Regions from separate parts of the Clostridium sp. genome, predicted to be linked through region 2. Evidence: riboswitches for the same ligand, from Rfam matches in the RefSeq annotation. Region 2 holds a riboswitch; the other holds the start of a gene.
What was found. A riboswitch is a leader RNA that binds a small molecule or an ion and turns the genes downstream of it on or off. The one in region 2 is predicted to bind ZMP and ZTP.
Positions count from the first base shown of each region.

Region 1 (3,218 bases), 1.2 Mb from region 2:
GATTCCAGAAAAGCAGATTTATAAATAATTCAATTATAACTATGAATATCAGTGTTACAAGAAATCTTGTAGTGATATTCCAATTGGTTTTGATTTTGTTTCTGATTTTCATATTAAGCTACCTCTTCATTGAATTTTCAGCTTATAACCCAGGCCTTTGGCTGTAATTATGTATTTTGGACTGGAAGGATTGTCTTCTAATTTTTGCCTTAGTTTTCTTATATGAACCATAATTGTGTTGTCATATCCCTCATAGCTGTCTTTCCAGACTTCACTGCATATCATCTGTTTGGTTAGAATTTGATTGGCATTTTGGGCCATGTAACATAACAGGTGATATTCCTTGGGAGTAAGTGTTATATTTTTACCTGACTTTGACACTTCGCCTTTTGCAGGGTCAATTGTTATGTCTCCGAAGCTTATCTTTTTCTTTTTCATTGACATTTCATTTTTAATATATATATTTCTACGCAAATGTGCCTTGATCCTGAAAGCCACCTCCTTTGGACTGAAAGGTTTGGTTACATAATCGTCCGCACCCATTCCCAGGGCAAGTATTTTATCTACATCTTCAGATTTTGCAGACAGAAAGATAATAGGCACAAAAGAAAAATTCCTTATATTTCTGCACACTTCAAATCCGTCCATATCCGGCATCATTATGTCCAGAACTACTATGTCAGGTTTTTCGTTTCTGCATATTTTTATACCCTCTGATCCATTTTTTCCTTTGAATATTCTCCTGAAGCCTTCTTTTCTAAGGACCGTCTCCATCAGCTTTAAAAGCTCAACTTCATCATCTATTAAAAGTATCTTTCTATCTAAAATTTGATCCTGCATTTTTACCTCCAATGGTCAAAAATATATATATTTTAATTATAGCATCATTTAGGTATCCTTCGCCTAAGATACAAAATTTTAATGTTCTGTTAAGGTTTGAATCATTGACATGGATATTGGAGTATAATATAATTTAATGGATAAATAAGTGATCATGTGACTGGCGGAAATGGAGTTTACCATGGGAAGCATGATTGAATAGAAGTTGTATCGACCGCCTGGGTAATTAATAATTTACCCGGGTTTTTTTGTGTTCAAATTTGGAAGGGAGTAATGCAGATGAAAAATAATGAACTTATATTAAAGTATGGTTGTAATCCACATCAGAAACCTGCCAGGGTTTATATGAAAAAAGGAGAACTTCCATTTAGAATTATAAATGGCAAGCCCGGATATATAAATCTCATGGATGCACTTAATTCATGGCAGCTTGTAAAGGAATTGAAAAATACTACAGGTATTGCAAGTGCGGCCTCTTTTAAACATGTAAGTCCTGCCGGTGCTGCAGTTGCAGTGCAGCTTGATGACATACTGAAGAAGGTATATGCGGCTGGGGATGAGGAGCTTTCGCCTGCAGCTACTGCATATTGCAGGGCGAGAGGTGCCGATAGAATGTCTTCTTATGGAGATTTTGCGGCTTTAAGTGATGAAGTTGATTTATCTACGGCTAAAGTATTAAAAAGTGCTGTTTCTGATGGAATAATTGCGCCGGCCTATAGTAAGGAGGCTCTTGAAGTTTTAAAGAAGAAAAAGAGAGGAAATTACTGCATAATTCAAATTGACAGAGATTATGAACCCTGTGAAATGGAGAAAAGAGAAATATTTGGAGTAACCTTTGAGCAGAAAAGGAATAACGCAATTATAACAGATGAACTTTTGAAAAATATAGTAACAAAAAGAAAAGATCTCACTCAAAATGCAAAGAGAGATCTCTTAATATCAATGATTACACTTAAGTATACTCAATCCAATTCTGTATGTTTTGTGCTTGATGGACAGGTGATTGGAGTTGGTGCAGGACAGCAGTCGAGAATTCACTGCACAAGACTTGCCGGATCAAAAGCAGACGTATGGTTTTTAAGACAGCATCCTTCAGTCTTATCACTTCCATTTAGAGACGGACTTAAAAAAGCTGAGAAAGATAATGCAATAGATCAGTATCTTCGTAATGATGTAACAGAAGAGGAGACACGACACTGGAAAGATGTATTTACTGAAGTTCCAAGAAAGCTTACGGAAGAGGAGAAGAAAAATTGGATTTCAAAACTTAAAGGAGTTTCTCTAGGCTCTGATGCATTTTTCCCATTTAGGGATAACATAGACAGGGCATCTAAAAGCGGGGTTGAGTACATTGTTGAGCCAGGCGGTTCCATAAGAGATGATGCTGTGATAGAAGCCTGCAATGATTATAATATGGTAATGGCCTTTTCAGATTTAAGGCTGTTTCATCATTAGAGGAAAAGAGAAAGATACATTTCAAAGATATAAAAAAATTTGGTAAAATTCAAACCTTTTATGATAGAGCCTATTTCATAGAAGGCTTTTTTATTTATCAAATGGAATTTAAGGTTCCCTTAAGGTTTTGATAAATGGGATTTAAGCTGCAGGATCTATTATATGTTCATATGCTAGTTCAAGGAGGAAATTGTATGGAGGAAAATATTGTAAAAACCATAGATTTGACGAAAAGTTTTAAAAACTTTAAGGCAGTAAAGGGAATAAATTTATCTGTAAAGAAAGGAAGGGTATACGGATTTCTGGGTCCCAACGGGGCTGGAAAATCCACAACTATAAGGATGCTTTTGGGGCTTATAAAGCCTACAGGTGGACAAGTCCGTATGTTTGGCAAAGATCTTCAGAAAAACAGAATGGATATTCTGAAGAGAGTTGGGTCCATGGTGGAAGCGCCATCTTATTATGGAAATTTGACAGCCTATGAAAATCTGCAGGTATCGGCGGAACTTCTGGAACTTGACTATAAATATATTGATGAAGTTCTGGAGGTTGTGAAACTAACGGAGTGGAAAAATAGACAAGCTAGTAAATTTTCACTCGGCATGAAACAGAGACTTGGAATTGCCCAGGCACTCATATCAAAACCGGAACTTCTTATATTGGATGAACCCACCAACGGACTTGATCCCTCTGGAATCCATGAGATAAGGGGCCTTATTAAAAGACTTCCCAAGCTCTACAATATGACAGTCATCATATCCAGTCATAACCTGAGTGAAATTGAACTTGTAGCAGATGATATTGGAATTATAAACAGGGGAAATATGCTGTTTCAAGGAACTCTTGAAGAACTTCATTCAAAAAGCAAGGGTCAGATCTGTATAGGAGCCAGGGATTCCAGAAGGCTTCAGGATACACTGGAC
Region 1 covers NZ_JAKVOI010000001.1:614,033-617,250, forward strand. The annotation lists gene LKE46_RS03280 (HAMP domain-containing sensor histidine kinase) at 1-112, opposite strand, end outside; gene LKE46_RS03285 (response regulator transcription factor) at 127-840, opposite strand; ZMP/ZTP riboswitch at 987-1,071, shown strand; gene LKE46_RS03290 (phosphoribosylaminoimidazolecarboxamide formyltransferase) at 1,120-2,295, shown strand; gene LKE46_RS03295 (ABC transporter ATP-binding protein) at 2,490-3,218, shown strand, end outside.
Region 1: another riboswitch for ZMP and ZTP. It lies ahead of LKE46_RS03290 (phosphoribosylaminoimidazolecarboxamide formyltransferase); the one in region 2 lies ahead of pflB (formate C-acetyltransferase).

Region 2 (3,218 bases):
GTGATTTTGCAAGATTGCACCTTGCACCGAAGAACTGCATCTGTTTTCCTACAGCCATGGCCGACACACAGCATGCTATGGCATAATCGTCTCCGTATACGGGCCTCATTATATCATCATTTTCATACTGCAGGGCATCTGTCTCTATTGACATCCTGCTACAGTACTTCTTAAATGAATTCGGGAGGTCCTGGGACCACAATACCGTCATGTTCGGCTCGGGAGCAGGTCCAAGATTTGTAAGGGTGTTCAGGAACCTGTAGGAATTTTTTGTGACCAGAGTTCTTCCGTCTATTCCCATACCGCCTATTGATTCTGTAACCCAGTTTGGATCTCCTGCAAAGATCTCATTGTATTCAGGAGTCCTGAGATGCCTTTCAAGTCTGAGCTTGATTATAAACTGGTCTATAAGCTCCTGTGTGCCCTGTTCATCTATAATACCCTTTTTCAAATCTCTTTCAATATATATGTCCAGGAATGTGGAAACTCTTCCAAGAGACATTGCCGCACCGTTATTTTCCTTTATACCTGCAAGATATCCAAAATAGGTGAATTGAACAGCTTCTGCTGCGTTTGCCGCAGGATTTGAAATATCAATTCCATAACGCGATGCCATACTTTTCATCTTCTTGAGTGCCTTTATCTGCTCTGCAACTTCTTCCCTCTGTCTTATAATGCTCTCGGTCATATCTCCCTTCAGGTCCTTCAGATCATCTTTCTTCTGTTCTATCAGGTAATCGATGCCATACAATGCTATCCTTCTAAAATCTCCTATTATTCTTCCTCTTCCATAGGCATCTGGAAGCCCTGTCAGAAGTCCCACATGTCTCGCTGTCCTCATCTCTTCATTGTATGCATCAAATACCGCTTCATTATGTGTCTTTCTGTACTTTGTAAATATATGCTGCATTTTATCATCGACTTTGTATCCATAGGCATCAAGAGCCTGCTGTGCCATTCTTATACCTCCGAAAGGGTTGACCATTCTCTTGAGGGGTGCATCAGTCTGGAGTCCGAAGATAACCTCGTTTGGCCTGTCTATATATCCCGGTTCAAAGCTGTCAATGCCGGATACGGTTTTTGTATCCACATCAAGCACTCCGCCTTTTTTAATTTCCTCAAGAATGAGCTTTTCCGACTTTTCCCAGACTCTTTTTGTCCTCCCGGTAGGAGCTGTTAAAAAACCTTCATCTCCAGTATAAGGTGTGTAGTTTTTCTGTATAAAATTTCTGACGTCGATACCTTCTGTCCATTTTCCAGTCTTAAAATTTTCCCACTGATTTCGCATAAAAATTCTCTCCTTTAAAAATATTTTTACTATTCTAACAATTATTATGTCAGCATTTCAGTAAAATAATATATTATCCATTCAACTAAAAATGACCGCCTGGACACTTTAATTGCCCAGGCGGTCGGCTTTCAAAAATCGTACTCCCTGTGGTTATATCCACTTCCGCCGGTTATACGACCTGTTTAAAATCAATTTTCCTTGTACATTTAAAATATCATATTATCACAGATGTGTCAATATGATTTTTTTCTCTTAAACACGAGTACAGCTCCTGAAAGAACAAGCAATATTCCCAATACAGCCAATACCGACGTGTCTATGATACTTCCCGTTTTAGGAAGTTTTGAATCCATGCCATTTTCCAGAGATGAATTTTTCTGCCCGTTTTGTATGCCATTGTTTCCACCCTGTTTACCTGGCTGTGAAGACCCCTTTGCCGGATTTTTACTTTCTCCTGAGTTGTTACCCGGCTGATTTGGCTGATCCGGTTTATTACCTTCATCCGGATTCTCTCCTGGCTGTTCCGGTTCTTCTGGTGTAGGCTGTACAGGTGGTACAACAGGTGTACTTCCTTCTTCTTTAGCATCCTGTACAGTTCCAAGGTCATAAACCTTGCTCTGGTTTATCTCTACAGATAATATTTTATCTGAGATGGAATAACCAGAAGGTGCTTTGGTCTCCTTGACAGTATATTTACCTGGATTTACCTTGGTAAATTCTGCCAGCCCATTTTCATCTGTCACAGCAGTCTTCACTGAATTTCCCTTGGAATTGATCAGCGTGAACTCCGCACCTTTAAGCGGATTTCCGCTTTTATCCGTCTTATTTACATTCACCGTGCCCTGGATGCTTGCACTTCCGCCTCCGCCTGCACCTCCTGAAGAAATAGGAGTCATTGGTATGTCATGCCTTACTATAGCATCATTTACAGAAATGGTCTCTGTTGTTTTGGTTTCATATCCAGGTTTTGTTGCAACAATGTAGTAATCGGTATTCGGATAAACCATGAAAGCATAGTTTCCATCTTCGTCACTGGACTGCGGGTTTGCATTGTCTGCAGGAGGGAATCCCTCCAGTCCCGGAAGCTGTACAAGTGTATCGGGAGTTTTGCCTGATTCCCTGTTTCTCTCGGTATCTGCATAGTACAATTTTATATCCGCATCAGGTATTTTATCACTACTAACACTGTCAGTGACTAAACCATATGGATCTATCAGGGTAGGTTCCGGATCAATCCTCATCTGTCCGTCAGAATCCATTTTCACATGAATTGTTCCGATAATAATCTCTTCACCATTATCGAAGTTGTATACGATATTGAAGTTGTATTCCCTGTCCTTTTCAAGGCCACCTACTTGGAAGGTACCGTCACTTCCGATATCAACCTGCTGTCCAATTTCTGGAACATCAATGGTTATATTGCCATAGTCCTTGAAATATCCCGCAGTTTCTCCATCAGGATTTTTCAAAAGTACAATACCTGCTGCAGTTTTTTCAGAGTCATAGGAATTTCCTGCAATTTCACCAGGATTTGATTTCTGTATGAACGTTTTATCTTCTGTCTTTCCATTTATCTGTACAGGTACTGTTATCTCGACATCATACTCTACATCTCCCTTTGGAACGGCAATTTCATATTTGCCGTCAGATGATGTAGTTACTTCACTTTTGAAGTCTATTGTTCCATCACCATCAAAGTCCTTCTTAACTACAACCGTAGCTCCAGCTATAGGATTTCCTGTTTCATTGTCCACAACTGCTCCCTTTATGCTGCCCGGTTCAAATGTAATATCTATTTGATCCTTGGAATTCAGTCCGTGTTCCGGGTCATTGACAACTGCGGTAACAGGTATCTTCTTTTCTTCAATTCCTTCAATTTTATCGGACTTGAATACTACGCATGCTTCACCATTTTCATCGGTGACTG
Region 2 covers NZ_JAKVOI010000001.1:1,815,044-1,818,261, forward strand. The annotation lists gene pflB (formate C-acetyltransferase) at 1-1,288, opposite strand, end outside; ZMP/ZTP riboswitch at 1,396-1,474, opposite strand; gene LKE46_RS09005 (SpaA isopeptide-forming pilin-related protein) at 1,525-3,218, opposite strand, start outside.